One region of the Aurantiacibacter sp. KMU-128 genome, then DNA from elsewhere that is predicted to be linked to it. Evidence: predicted binding sites of a transcription regulator. Region 1 holds the regulator's gene; the other holds the start of a gene.

Region 1 (7,668 bases):
CGAAGAGCACGGTGAACATGGTGGTCGGGAAACCGATCGCCGAGAGGATAATGCCCGAATAGAAGTCCACATTGGGGAACAGCTTCTTTTCCTGGAAATAGGGATCGTTCAGCGCGATCTCTTCCAGCTGCAGCGCGGTTTCGAACACCGGGTCCTTCACTTTGAGCGCATCGAACACTTCGCGCACCGTCTTCTGCATCACGGCGGCACGCGGATCGTAATTCTTGTACACGCGGTGGCCGAAGCCCATCAGGCGGAACGGGTCGTTCTTGTCCTTGGCGCGCTCGATATAGTGCGGAATCTTATCCGGCGTGCCGATTTCGCGGAGCATATTGAGCGCCGCCTCGTTCGCGCCGCCATGTGCGGGGCCCCACAGGCAGGCAATACCGGCAGAGATACAGGCGAACGGGTTCGCGCCCGACGAACCGGCGAGACGCACGGTCGAGGTCGAGGCGTTCTGTTCGTGATCGGCGTGCAGGATGAAAATCCGGTCCAGCGCTTTTTCGACTTCGGGAACAACCTCATATTCCTCGGCTGGAACGCCGAAAGTCATGCGCAGGAAATTGCCTGTATAGCTCAGATCGTTGCGTGGCTGCATGAACGGCTGCCCCACCGCGTATTTATACGCCATCGCCGCAATCGTCGGCATTTTGGCGATCAGCCGGTGCGAGCTGATCGTGCGGTGTTCCGGATCGGCAATGTCGGTGCTGTCATGGTAGAACGCCGATAGCGCGCCGACGACGCCGCACATGATCGCCATCGGGTGCGCATCGCGGCGGAAACCGCGATAGAAGGTGGAAAGCTGCTCGTGCAGCATGGTGTGGCGGCTGATCGTATAGGTGAAGTCGTCGAGCTCTTCCTTGCTCGGCAGTTCGCCGTTGAGCAGGAGGTAGCTGACTTCCATGAAGCTGGAATGCTCGGCCAGTTGCCCGATGGGGTAACCGCGATGCAGCAGCACGCCTTCATCACCATCGATATAGGTCAGCGCGCTTTCGCAACTGGCGGTCGATTTGTAGCCCGGATCGAAGGTAAACTTGCCCGTTTGTCCGTAGAGCTTGCGGATATCGATAACATCGGGCCCGACGCTACCTTCCAAGGTCGGGAAGCTGTAGGTCTCGCCACCCACGCTCAGGTCTGCCTGCTTGTCAGCCAATGAACATCTCCTTCAAATACCAGTCCCGCTGATTGACCCCTTCAGGCCGCAGCCTGCGCGGCGATCCGCGCAAGGCTTTCCTCCCGTCCAAGGAGAACCAGCACATCGAAAATTCCGGGCGAGGTTGTCTGCCCTGTCAGCGCCGCGCGGAGCGGCTGCGCAAGTTTGCCGAGGCCCAGCCCCAGCTCCTCTGCATAGGCTTTCAGATTGGCCTCCAGTGCCTCGATTGTCCAGTACGTTTCATCCTGCAACCGGGCCAAGATAGCAGATAGTCGCATACGGGCTTCATCATCGAGCAGCACGGCGGCCTGCTCGTCCATGTCGAACGGCAAAGTCTTGAACAGAAAGGCCGCGCCATCGGCCAGCTCGTTCATGTCGCGGGCACGGGTTTTGAGCACAGGCATGGCCTGCGTCAGCAGCGCGACATCTGCTGTTTCACCCAAGATCTCCCCCGCAATCGCCGCAAGCCGCGCATCGTCAGCGGCTCGAATGTAATTGCCATTCATGCTCAGCAGCTTCTTCATGTCGAAGCGGCTCGGCCCTTTGCCGACGGCGGTGATATCGAAGAGGGCAATCGCCTCTTCCATCGTAAACTCCTCCTGATCGCCATGGCCCCAGCCAAGCCGCAACAGGTAGTTGAACATGGTTTCGGGCAGGATACCCATATCGCGGTAATCGCGCACACCCAGCGCGCCGTGGCGCTTGGACAGTTTGGCGCCATCATTGCCATGGATGAGCGGAATATGCGCGTAGACCGGCTCTTCCCAGCCATCTTCAATGCCCTGCATCGCGCGGATCACCTGCAACTGGCGGAAGGCGTTGTTGAGATGGTCATCGCCGCGGATGATGTGGGTGCAGCCCATGTCCATATCGTCGACCACCACGGCGAGCATATAGGTCGGCGAGCCATCGGCGCGCAGCAGGATGAAATCGTCAATCTCGCGATTGTCCACCTTAACGCGGCCCTGCACCGCATCCTCGATCACCGTTTCGCCGGCTTCGGGCGTCTTGATGCGGATGGTGAAGGGCGCGCCTTCGGGTGCCTCGGAAGGGTCGCGGTCACGCCAGCGTCCGTCATAACGCATCGGCTGCTTGGCCGCACGCTGCGCCTCGCGCATTTCGGCAAGCTCTTCGGGCGTCGCAAAACACTTATAGGCCTTGCCTGCATCGAGCAGCTTTTGCGCGACTTCGGCGTGACGTCCCGCGCGTTCGCTCTGGTAAACCGTCTCGCCATCGAAATCGAGGCCGAGCCAGGCCAGCCCGTCGAGGATAACGTCGATCGCTTCCTGCGTGCTGCGCGCTTTGTCGGTATCTTCGATCCGCAGCAGCGCCTTGCCGCCGAAGTGGCGGGCGTAGAGCCAGGAAAACAGGCCGGTGCGGGCATTTCCGATATGCAGAAAACCGGTGGGGCTGGGCGCAAAGCGCGTCACCACCGGCCGCTGTGCGTCAGCGTGATTGCTATCAGAGCTTGCCATAATGCTGCGATTCCTGTCCATTACCCTGCATGGCATCGCGGCAGCCGCCTTTGGTTCCGCTGGGGGACGACGATCTTGATGCTGCGTTGCAGCAGACGCCTTGGCGCAGCCGTGTCTCTTTGTCCAGTATCGGTGACACTGCAGAGCAATTTCTCGGGCAGGCGGGCTTTGATCGCGGGCCATGGCTGACCGTGGTTCTGGCCGCGGGGATAGCCGCGTGGTTCATCCTTCCTACGGCCGCGCATTGGGTTGCTGCGATTGCGATTGGTCTGCTGCTCGCTCTGGCTGCATTGGCGCGATGGAAAGGGCGGGAAGACCGGGTCCACCTGACCACTGCACTGGCAGCCTGCGGGATCGTCTTCGCGCTGGGGACCAGCCTGATCTGGGCGCGCTCCGAACTGGTGGGCGCCGAGGCATTTGAACGCCCGGTTTTCGCCGAGATCGAGGGACGCATCCTGGAACGCATCGAGCAACCGGCGCAAGACCGTGTACGACTGGTGCTCGCCATCCGATCCCCGGTGGATGGCGAGGCAGTGAAGGTGCGTGTCAATGTTCCGTTAGAGGCAACACGGGCGGGGATGACCGAAGGCGCGGTGATCCGCACACAAGCGCGGTTGATGCCGCCCGCTGCCCCAATGCTGCCTGGCGGTTACAATTTTGCGCGCGCCGCATGGTTTCAGGGGCTCGCGGCCACCGGAAGCGTGACAGGCGAGGTTACAATCGTCGAGCCCGCTCCGGCACGCGAGGCGTTGATCCCTTCGCTGCAACGGGAATTGTCGGCCCATGTCCGAACGCAACTCGATGGCTCGGCGGGCAGCATTGCGGCGGCTTTCGCCAGCGGTGACCGGGGCGGGATCAGCGTGGCTGATGAAGATGCGATGCGCGATTCGGGACTGACACACTTGCTGTCGATCAGCGGGTTGCACGTCAGTGCGGTTATCGGCGCCGCCTACATTCTGGCCATCAAGCTGCTGGCGCTCTGGCCGTGGCTGGTGTTGCGGGTGCGGCTACCTGTGGTGGCGGCAGGTGTCGGGGCTTTGTCGGGGATCGGCTACACCCTGTTGACCGGCGCCGAGGTGCCGACTGTGCGCAGCTGTATCGCCGCACTGCTGGTGCTGTTCGCGCTTGCACTGGGACGCGAGCCCTTGTCGCTGCGGATGATTGCCGTGGCGGCGGCGGCTGTCCTACTCGTCTGGCCGGAGAGCCTTGTGGGACCGAGCTTCCAGATGAGCTTCAGCGCGGTCATCGCGATTGTTGCGTTGCACAGCTCGGCTCCGGTTCGCGCCTTTCTCAAGCCACGCGAGGAGAGTTGGTTCGCGCGAACCGGGCGCAATACGGTGATGTTGCTCATCACCGGGCTGGTGATCGAGATCGCGCTGATGCCCATCGTCTTGTTCCACTTCCACCGTGCGGGCGTTTATGGTGCGCTGGCCAATGTGATCGCCATTCCGCTGGTGACTTTCATCTCCATGCCGCTGATCGCGATTGCCTTGCTGTTCGACATTGTGGGGCTTGGCGCGCCGTTCTGGTGGCTGGCGGGGCAATCGCTCGATCTGCTGGTCGGCATCGCCCATTTCACGGCAGCGCAGCCCGGCGCGGTGAAGCTCATTCCGCAGATGACATTGCCGACCGTCCTGCTGTTCGCGCTGGGAGGCCTGTGGCTGGCGCTTTGGAAGGGGAGGGCGCGGTTGCTTGGTTTCGCCCCCGCAGCCATTGCGAGCCTGTGGCTCTACCTAACCCCTATCCCCGACATACTGATATCGTCGGACGGTCGCCATGTGGGAATCACCGGAGAGGATGACCGTCTGCTGGTGCTGCGCGACACACGAAGCGAGTTTACGCGTGACAACCTGCTCGAACTGGCGGGGGTCGAGGGTGACCCGGTTCCGCTCGAAGATTGGAATGGAGCCGAGTGCAGCCGGGATTTCTGCGCGATCTCGCTCGAACGGGGAGGGCGCGACTGGCACCTGCTTCTGAGCCGCAGCGAAGATATCGTAGAGGAGCGCGCGCTCGCCGCAGCCTGCGAGCGGGCGGATATCGTGGTGGCTGACCGCTGGCTGCCGCGAAGTTGCGAGCCGCGTTTGCTGAAAGCAGACCGGCGGACGCTTGAGACAACTGGCGGAATGGCCATCACACTAGGTGAAGATGGCGAGCCTTCGATGCGCACCGTCGCCCAGAGCGAGGGCGGGCATGGATGGTGGCGCGGGCGGCAGGACTAGGCCCGCCACCCGACGCACAAACGGTCAGTGGTAGCGTCGCAGCAAGCCTGCGAGTTTGCCCTGAACTTCTACCTGGCTATCGGCGTAAATCTGCGGATCATAGGCGGCGTTTGCCGGATCGAGCCGGATCATGCCGCCATCATGGTAGAGATATTTCAGTGTCGCTTCCTCGCCATTCACGAGCGCCACAACAATATCGCCATCGCGGGCAGTGTTCGCCTTCTTCACCAATGCAAAGTCGCCGTCAAAAATGCCCGCTTCAACCATCGAGTCGCCCGACACTTCAAGCGCGTAATGCTCGCCAGCACCAAGCAGTGCAGCGGGTACGGGAAGGGTCTGGCTGCCTTCCAACGCTTCGATCGGAACACCGGCGGCAATCTTGCCGTGGAGGGGAATTTCGATCACATCATTGGCCGCGACCGGCGCCGCTGCTGGCGGCGTGGTGATCTTCGCCACCGCGTCATTGCCCACGTTCTCAGGCATTTTCACGACTTCGAGCGCGCGGGCACGGTTGGCAAGACGCCGGATAAAGCCGCGTTCCTCGAGAGCCGAAATCAAGCGATGCACGCCCGACTTGCTCTTCAGATCGAGCGCATCCTTCATTTCCTCGAAACTCGGAGAAATGCCCGATTCCTCAAGGCGACGGTGAATGAAAAGCAGCAATTCGTGTTGCTTGGCAGTCAGCATGGGTTGGTTCCTTACTGCGATGTTCCAATTTGGGAACGAACACGGAACACCTATGGAACACATCGCCTCAAGTCAAGCGATACCGCCATTTTGGAGCGGATAGACGGTTACGCGTTCACCTGCTGCGACGGGTGCGGCATCGATATCACGCCGGATCAGTGCATTGGCGCAGGCAAGCGTGTGCAGAGCGCTGCTATCGCGCTGCATTAGAGGGGTAACTCCGTCTCGACCGAGAATAGCGCGTAGGAATTCGGTGCGCGTCCCCCCCGGCGGAAGCGATTGTGTCAATCGCGCATCGATACTTTGCGGCAAAGGCGATGCGGAACCTCCGAATTGGCGCAATAACGGGAGCAGGAACAGGAGGGCGGTGACATAGGCGGACACCGGATTGCCCGGCAGGCCGAGGACGATCTGGTAACCCCGTTTGGCAACCAGCAACGGCTTGCCCGGGCGGATCGACACGCGCCAGAACGCGATCTCTGCGCCCCAGGCCTCCAGCGCCGGTTTGACCAGGTCATGGTCGCCTACCGATGCTCCTCCGGTGATGACGATCACCTCGCTATCCGATTGCGCAAAGGCTTCAACCAGCAAGCCCACCGAGTCGCCGATTGGGCCGAGCCGCTTCGGTTCATCCGCGAGTTCCCCGGCCAACTCTGCGATCATCGCGCCATTGGTGGCTGGAATTTGCGTTCCGATGGCTTCCGAGGGTTGCGCGACAAGTTCGTCCCCGCAGTCGATCACAGTCAGGCCCGGCTTCTTGTGCAGGGCGAGCTGCTCGACACCCGCCATGCGGACAAGTGCCAGCTGAGCGGCGGTCAGCCGCATTCCGGCAGGAAGCAGTACGTCGCCAGCTGCGAAGTCGAACCCGGCGCGGCGGATATGCTGCGGGCTGGGGCCATCGGCATTGGTTAGCGCGTGGACGTCGCCATCCCGCGCAGCGTTCTCCTGCAACAGCACCGCATCCGCGCCCTTGGGCAGTGCCGCGCCGGTGGAGATGCGCACAGCCTCTCCACTCGTAAGCTCACCAGCAAAGGGATGCCCCGCCGCGCTTTCGCCGATCACGCGCCATGGCCCTGAATGATCGCCAGCGCCAATCGCGTAGCCGTCCATCGCCGAGAGGTCCGCTGGCGGCTGGGTGCGCCTAGCGACAACAGGCTCACCAAGAACCCGCCCGTTCGCCTCGTCCACCGTTACGACTTCTGTTGCAAGCGGCTGCGCCAGCGCCAGCAGCTTCGCCTGCGCTTCTTCAAGCCCCAGCACGCCAGTCCCCGCTTTTGCCGCCGCTCTTGGCGAGCAGGCGCACGCCGCCGATCACCATGCCTTTGTCGAGCGCCTTTGCCATGTCGTAGATCGTCAGCAGCGCCACCGAGACGGCGGTCATCGCTTCCATCTCGACACCGGTCTTGCCGGTAAGCGAGGCACGCGCTTCGGCGCGGATGCCGTCTGTTTCGAAGGCGAAGTCCACGCTGACGCTGTCGAGCGCGAGCGGGTGGCAGAGCGGGATCAGCTCGCCCGTGCGCTTGGCCGCCATGATCCCCGCGATCCGCGCTGCTGCGAGCACATCGCCCTTGGGGCCGCTGCCATCGCGGACAGCCGCCAATGCCTCGTCCGACATGGAGATCCGGCCCTCCGCCACGGCGACACGCGCCGTTGCCGCTTTACCGCCGACATCGACCATGCGTGCCGCGCCAGCTTCGTCGAGATGGGTCAGGCGGCTCATGCCAGACCCGCCGGTTCGAACGGTTCAAAGGCGAACCTGTTACACCTGTTACACAGTCCTGAAACAGAAAACCGCCCTGCTGCGCCCAAAGGGCGGGCAGGGCGGTTTCGAGAGATTAGCGGCGCGATTGCGATGGTCATGCGCCGATCTGTGCCACAGTCCCAACCAGTAGGACAGGGCTTGTATGCGTGGCGAATATCAGTCGCGCAGTTCGGGCGGGATGCGGCCGCCGGCGTCGGCCAGCTTGGTCATCACCTGCTTGTGCAGCCAGATGTTCTCTTCCGCCTTGCCCGAATAATCGGTGTCGCCCATTTCGGTGGCGAGTTCCTTGCGGTTTTCGTAGCTGGGATCGAGCCCGACCAGCTTCATCAGATCGACAATCGACGTGCGCCAATTGAGCTTGTCCGAACCGTC
Region 2 (7,668 bases), 470 kb from region 1:
CATTTCGATCTTGATGAGGCCGTCGCCCGAGCACGCCTCGCACCGGCCGCCCTTCACGTTGAAGCTGAAGCGGCCGGGCTTGTATCCGCGCGCCAGGCTTTCGGGGAGGCCCGCAAACCAGTCGCGGATCTGGGTGAAGGCGCCGGTGTAGGTCGCGGGGTTGGAGCGCGGGGTGCGGCCGATGGGCGACTGGTCGATCTCGATCACCTTGTCGCAATATTCGAGGCCGGTGACCTTGTCGTGCGCCCCCGCGATCACCCGCGCCCCGTTCAGCGTGCGCGCGGCGGCGGCGTAGAGCGTGTCGATGGTGAAGGAGGATTTGCCGCTGCCGGAAACGCCGGTGATGCAGGTGAAGGTGCCCAATGGCAGGCTGGCGGTGACGTTGTTCAAGTTGTTCGCCCGCGCGCCGTGGACGGTCAGCTTGTGGCCATTGCCCTTGCGCCGCGTCTTCGGAACCGCGATCTCGCGCCGTCCGGTCAGGTAATCGGCGGTGAGCGAGCGTTTGCTCTTCATGATCTGCTTGAGCGTGCCCTGCGCCACCACTTCGCCGCCGCGCACCCCCGCACCGGGGCCGAGATCGACGACATGGTCGGCCTGCCGGATCGCGTCCTCGTCATGCTCGACCACGATCACCGTATTGCCGAGATCGCGCAGGCGTTTGAGCGTTTCCAAGAGCCGGTCATTGTCGCGCTGGTGGAGGCCGATGGAGGGCTCGTCGAGCACGTAGAGCACGCCCGACAGGCCGCTGCCGATCTGCGAGGCGAGGCGGATGCGCTGGCTCTCCCCGCCGCTGAGCGTGCCGCTGGTGCGGTCGAGATTGAGGTAATCGAGCCCGACATTGTTGAGGAAGCCTAGCCGCTCGACAATCTCCTTGAGGATGGCCTTGGCGATCTGGTTCTGCGTGTCGTTGAGCTTTTCGGGCAGCGCCTCGAAGAAGGCGAGTGCATCGGACACGCTGAGGCGCACGGGCGCGGCGATGTCGCTGCCCGCGATCTTCACCGCGAGCGCTTTGGGATTGAGGCGCGCACCGTGGCACGTCTCGCACGGCTGCGCGGTCTGGAACTTCGAAAGCTCCTCCTGCATCCACGCGCTCTCGGTCTGCGCCATGCGGCGGTTCAAATTGCCGATCACGCCCTCGAAAGGCTTGTGGACGGTGTATTCCTTGCGCCCGTCCTTGAAGGTGAGCGGGACGCGCTTGCCCTTCGTGCCGTAGAGGATAATGTCGCGGTGCTCTTCGGAGAGCTGGCTCCACGGCGTTTCGAGGCTGAACCCGAACTCCGCCGCCAGACTGCCCAGCACCTGCATATAGTAGGGCGACGGCGGGTTGGATTTGGCCCACGGCACCACCGCGCCCTTCTTTAGGCTCAGTTCTTCGTTGGGCACCACCAGCTGCTCGTCGAACAGCTGCTTTTCGCCAATCCCGTCGCAGGTCGGGCACGCGCCTTGCGGGGAGTTGAAGGAGAACAATCGCGGTTCGATCTCTTCAATGGTGAAGCCGGAAACAGGGCAGGCGAACTTCTCGGAAAAGACTATACGGTTGGGCGGCAGGCCTGCGCCTTTCATAGCGCCGCCAGATGCGTCCTCATCCTCGCGGCCCGGCACTACACCGTCGGCCAGATCCACATAGGCCAGCCCCTCGGCCAGCTTCAGCGCGGTTTCGAACGAGTCCGCCAGCCGCGTCTCCAGCCCTTCTTTCACCGCCAGCCGGTCAACCACCACTTCGATGTCGTGCTTGAACTTCTTGTCGAGCGCGGGCGCCTCTTCGATCGCATACATCTCACCGTCGATGCGCACGCGGGTGAAGCCCGCCTTCTGCCACTCGGCCAGCTCCTTGCGATATTCCCCCTTGCGACCACGCACCACGGGCGCGAGCAGGTAGAGCCGCGTGCCTTCGGGCAGCGCCATCACCCGGTCGACCATATTGGAGACGGTTTGTGCTTCAATCGGCAAGCCGGTGGCAGGGCTGTAGGGCAACCCTACCCGCGCCCAGAGCAAGCGCATATAGTCGTAAATCTCGGTCACCGTCGCCACGGTCGAGCGCGGGTTGCGGATCGTCGTCTTCTGCTCGATGGAGATCGCGGGCGAAAGCCCGTCAATATGCTCGACATCGGGCTTCTGCATCATTTCGAGGAATTGCCGCGCATAGGCGGAAAGGCTCTCGACATACCGCCGCTGCCCCTCGGCATAGATCGTATCGAAAGCAAGGCTCGACTTGCCCGAGCCCGAAAGCCCGGTGATGACGATCAGCGCATCGCGCGGCAATTCGATATCGACACCCTTGAGATTATGCTCGCGGGCACCTTTGACGGTGATGTGGGTAAGAGCCATGGCGGGTCACTTGGGGCTTGGCTGGAGCAGAGTCCAGAGGGGCTGATGGGGGTGTTCGAGATGGCTTAGCGAAAGACGCGATGTTCTGCAAATGTTCGGATGGGGCAGAGCGGGGAAAGTGCGCGGCGCGCGCATACATTGAATGGTAATCGGCAACGCGCTATGTTTCCTTCGTATCGCAACACGGAAGACCGGACCCATGGCCACAGCAGCACCGCACGAGAGCACTGCCGTCAAAGACACGGCCATGGACGACGTGTTCAAGGAACTGGCGTCGGTGGGCGTCGATCTGGAACGCGCGCTGGCGCAGGAAAAGGCGATGGCGCGCACGCTGCTGGATACAATCCACAGGCTGGATGTGCTGTGCTTGGGGCGTTTCATCATGACGAAAGCACAGGCGATCAGGTAAAGCCCCCCCTGTCGCATTTCGCCAAGCCCCTCGCCCGCGTCCCGGATATGGACGCCCGCACCGGCCTGGCGATTGTGGCTTTTGCCTATGCCCGGTCGATGATAGGTTTGCGCCATTGTCCGCCCGCGCGATTTGCCTTCCGGCCACTCCGCGCACGCGGTTTACCGGCTTGCTCTAGTGCGGCCGCCATGTGGGGGAAATATCATGTCGATTACGCCAACAACCTGGTTGCAGGAATTCATCACCAATCTCGTCACCACCAATGCGCAGGCCAATCCGCGCGTGGTCGCGCTGGCCAACGGCAATTTTCTGGTCGTGTGGGAAGATGATAACGATACGGTCGCCAATGGCACCGGCACTGACATTGTCGGGGTGATTTTCAACGCGCTTGGGCAGCCGGTCACCGGATCACTGTTCCTCAACAACGGCTTCGGCTTCTCGCGGCAGGAAGTGCTCAACTCGGTCGCGGCGACACCCGATGGCGGTTTCGTGATGGTCTACACCTTCCCGAATGCAGACGACACCGATCTGATCTTCGGCATCTACGACGCGACAGGCACGTCGACGCTGCAGAACTTCGCCGTGAACGACTCCGCAGGCAACGGGTTGACCTACTCCAACCCCAGCGTCGCGGTGCAATCGGATGGCAGCTTCTTCGTCACCTTCATCCGTGATGACGGCACCAACCAGGATCTCGTGGGGCGCAAGTTCACCTCCTTCGGCACGCAGGTGGACAGCGAAGTGGTGATGCGGGAAGACGGCTTCTCGGGCTTTGCCGATAGCGAGAACATTGCCGAGCCGGATACCATCGCGCTCGCCAATGGCGGCTTTGCCACGGTCTATACCGAGAACGATACGTTCGGCGGGTTCAACCGGCGCACCGTCGAATTGCGTTTGAGCAACGCCGATGGCAGCAATGGCACACTGGTGAACAACGTCTCTTTGCCCGATGACGGCGACGACGACAGCGGCCCGCGGATCGTGCAACTGGCGGATAACCGCCTGCTGGTCGCCTGGGTGGAAAGCGGTGACATTCGCGGTCGTATTTTCAACGAGAACGGCACCTCTTCGGTGCCCGAGTTCGTTATCACCAACAACACCACGCTCAATTTCAGCACTATCGATCTGGTCGCGCTGGAGGATGGCGGGTATTACACGGTGTTCCGTGATGATACGGTTGGCCGCCTGCTCGGGGTGCGCGGGTTTAACGGCAGCCAACAGGGCGTCACCATTGTCATCAGCAATGATGCCGACGGGGTGGGTGGCGATGTCGGCGATTTCTCGGCCAGCCTCACCACCGACGGGCGTATTCTGGTGAGCTGGGAAAACGGCGAGATCTACACCGAAATCCTCGATCCGCGCCCGTTCGACACCCCGATCACCGCCAATCCCGGCGATGGCCAGATCACTGACCGGCTGACGACCGACAACACTCTCAACGGCTCTGGCTTGGATGATATCCTTTACGGGCTGGACGGAAGTGACGTCCTCATCGGCAATAATGGCAATGACACGCTCGACGGCGGCACTGGCACTGACGAGATGATTGGCGGGCTGGGCAATGACACCTACTTCATCGACAGCATCGCTGACATTGTGACCGAACTGCCCGGCCAAGGCACCGACCGGCTCAACACCGCGATCAATCTCAATCCCTTCGGCACCCGCTACGCCAATATCGAGGAGTTCGCCCTGATCGGCGCCGCGATTGCCATTCACACGACCGATAATGGCGAAACGATCTTCGCTAACCCGACGCTGGGAAGCCGCATCTTCGCCTATGGCGGGGATGATACAATCAATGGCAGCGTCGGCAATGACCGGATCTTCGCCGGCAGCGGCAACGACACCATCTTCGGCGGCGGCGGTAATGATGTTATCGACGGCAATGCCGGTGCCGACACGATGATGGGCGGGGCCGGGAACGACAACTACTTCGTCGACAATCTGGGCGATGTGGTGATCGAGGCTGCCAATGAGGGCACAGACTTCGTGCGTTCGTTTGTCGACTTCACGCTGGGCGACAATATCGAGCTGTTGCGCATCGCGCTCAACGCCACGGTCGGCAATGGCAACGATCTCGACAACACCATCGTGACGGCTGGCGGCGCGGCAACGCTGCGCGGGTTTGACGGGAATGACAATATCCGTGGCAGCCAATTCAATGATCTCATCCAAGGCGGACGCGGGAACGATGTCATCAACGGTCTCAGCGGTATCGACACAATCGAAGGCGGCGCGGGCGATGACGAGATCAAGGGCAGCAATGGCGATGACATCATCGATGGCGGCACCGGCAATGATACGATCTTCGGCGGCAGGGATAACGACACGATTACCGGCGGCGCGGGCTTCGATACGATGCGCGGCGATATCGGCGCGGATATCTTTGTCTTCGATGACGGCCACTTCTCCGGCCTGACCGCAAGTACCGCCGACCGGATCACCGATTTCGACCAGGCCGAGAACGACAAGATCGACCTCTCGCTGGTCGATGCAATTCTGGGCGGCGGCGATGACGCCTTCACCTTTATCGGCAGCGGAGCGTTCAGCGGCACAGCGGGCGAAGTGCGGTTCGAACAGTCGGGCGGTGTGACCATGATCTTCATGGACACCAACGGCAATGGCAATGCCAATCTGGCGATCGCGCTGACCGGGCTTATCAATCTGACCGAGGCGGATTTTATCCTGTAAGGTGGCGCGAGCGCACGTCCTACCATCGCCTTAACCCTGGACACTAAGCCGGTGTTCATCTTGTCGCGGCAGGGCTGCTGCGGCATTGTAAACGCGCGTCAAGCATAAAGGCATTCCCGATGAACCCGACTCCGCAGGAACAGCTCTTTCTCGAATTAATCAACCGGCTGCGGATGGATCCGCATGGCGAATATGCCCGGCTGACCACGGCAGAGGTACTGGCGGAAATCCAGGGCGCGCTCGATTTCTTCGGCGTCGATATGAATTCGTTCCAGTCGGCCATGCTCGCCTTTTCGCCGGTCAATCCGCTGGCGTGGAACAGCGCCCTCGCCCTCGCCGCGCAGCGTCACAATGACGAAATGATCGCGGCGGACACGCAAAGCCACCAATTGCCCGGCGAGCTCGGCCTCGGCGCGCGGATCACCGCTGCGGGCTACACCAACTGGTCGCGGCTGGGCGAGAATATCTACGCCTATTCGGATAGCGTGGTGTACGGCCATGCCGGGTTCGTGATCGACTGGGGCTTCGATGACGAGGATTTCGACGGCAACAATGTGCGCTATTCCGACTGGCAGACGCGCGGGGACGGGATCCAGGATCCGGCGGGCCATTTGCTCAGCCTGATGAATGCCGCTTTCACCGAGATCGGCATCGCCGTGACCGCGGAAACCAACCCCGCCACCGGGGTCGGCCCGCTGGTGGTGACGCAGGATCTGGGCACGCGCTTTGGCTATCAGGCGCAATTTGTCGGCGTTGTCATCAACGATACCGATAATGACGATTTCTACGATATCGGTGAAGGCATGGGCGGCGTCACAGTAACGCTGACGGGAACCAGCGGCACCTTCTCCACCATGACATGGGACGCAGGCGGCTGGCAGATCGCGGTCCCTGCGGGCACCTATGACATCGTGTTCTCCGGCGGCGGGCTGGTCGGCACGATTACAACGTCGGCGACTTTGGGCACGGCGAACGTCAAGCTCGACGTCGAAGCCGCGGATGCGGTGGACACCAGCAATGTGCAGAACGGGACGCCCGGCGTCGATACATTGAATGGCGGCAGCGGCGTCGACATCCTCAACGGCCTTGCCGGCGATGATTTCCTGTTCGGCCTCGGCGGCAACGACGTGCTCGATGGCGGTCTGGGGATTGACGACATGACCGGCGGCGCGGGTGATGATGTGTATTATATCGACAGCGTGTTCGATGTGGTGCGCGAGCTGGCGGGCGAAGGCACCGACCGGATCTATTCCAGCATCAACCTCAACCCCTTCGGCAACCGTTATGCCCATGTCGAAAGCTTCGCGCTGATCGGGAGCGCCACGGCCTTCCATGGCACCAATAATGGCGAGGAGATCCTCGCCAACCCTGCGCTCGGCAGCAAGCTGTTCGGCTATGGCGGGGCAGACACGCTGGTGGGCAGCATCGGCGCGGACAGACTGTATGGCGGCTTGGGCAATGACACGCTCGTTGGCGGCGGGGGCCGCGATCTGCTCGACGGCCAGGCCGGCGCGGACGATATGCGCGGCGGAGCGGATAACGACAATTACATCGTGGACAATCTTGGCGACACCGTCACCGAGAACGCGGGCGAAGGCACCGACACCGTGCGCGCCTTCGTCAACTTCACGCTCGGCGACAATATCGAAAACCTGATCCTGGTCGGCGGCGCGACACAGGGCGATGGCAATGGCCTTGCCAATGCCATTTACGCCAAGAGCCCGGGCGCCGTGCTGCGCGGCTTTGGCGGGAACGATTTCCTGCGCGGCAGCCAGGGCGATGACACGCTCGATGGCGGGGCGAACAATGACACGATCAACGGGCTTGGCGGGAACGACCAGATTTTCGGCGGATCGGGCAATGACGAACTGAACGGCAGCCACGGCAACGACACTATCGATGGCGGCTCGGGTGACGACACAATCTTCGGCGGGCGTGACAATGACACGATCATTGGCGGCATCGGCAAGGACACGATGCGCGGCGACATTGGCGCGGATGTCTTCGCGTTCGATGACGGACACTTTGCCGGGCTGACCGACACCACCGCCGACCGGATCACCGATTTCGACCAGCTCGAAGGCGACCGGATCGATCTCTCGCTCGTCGATGCGATCACCGGCGGCGGCGACAATGCCTTCACCTTCATCGGCGCGGCGGCTTTCAGCGGCGTGGCAGGCCAGCTGCGCTTCGAACAATCAGGCGGCGTGACCATGGTGTTTATGGACACCAACGGC

Evidence for each region. Region 1 encodes LexA, which represses DNA repair genes until DNA is damaged. Its sites were predicted from a motif close to GTTCCNCNCTTGTTCT; they were not measured.
Region 2: a site for LexA is predicted at 2,411-2,426, ahead of uvrA (excinuclease ABC subunit UvrA). Genes of this name have one in related genera too.

What each region holds. Positions count from the first base shown of each region.
Region 1 is NZ_JBXORT010000001.1:1,255,075-1,262,742, reverse strand. It holds gene ACS0VV_RS06395 (citrate synthase) at 1-1,153, opposite strand, end outside; gene gltX (glutamate--tRNA ligase) at 1,195-2,628, opposite strand; gene ACS0VV_RS06385 (ComEC/Rec2 family competence protein) at 2,658-4,847, shown strand; gene lexA (transcriptional repressor LexA) at 4,872-5,534, opposite strand; gene ACS0VV_RS06375 (molybdopterin molybdotransferase MoeA) at 5,607-6,794, opposite strand; gene moaC (cyclic pyranopterin monophosphate synthase MoaC) at 6,781-7,254, opposite strand; gene ACS0VV_RS06365 (DUF3597 domain-containing protein) at 7,453-7,668, opposite strand, start outside.
Region 2 is NZ_JBXORT010000001.1:784,997-792,664, reverse strand. It holds gene uvrA (excinuclease ABC subunit UvrA) at 1-2,328, opposite strand, end outside; gene ACS0VV_RS04030 (hypothetical protein) at 2,528-2,737, shown strand; gene ACS0VV_RS04025 (calcium-binding protein) at 2,942-5,431, shown strand; gene ACS0VV_RS04020 (CAP domain-containing protein) at 5,551-7,668, shown strand, end outside.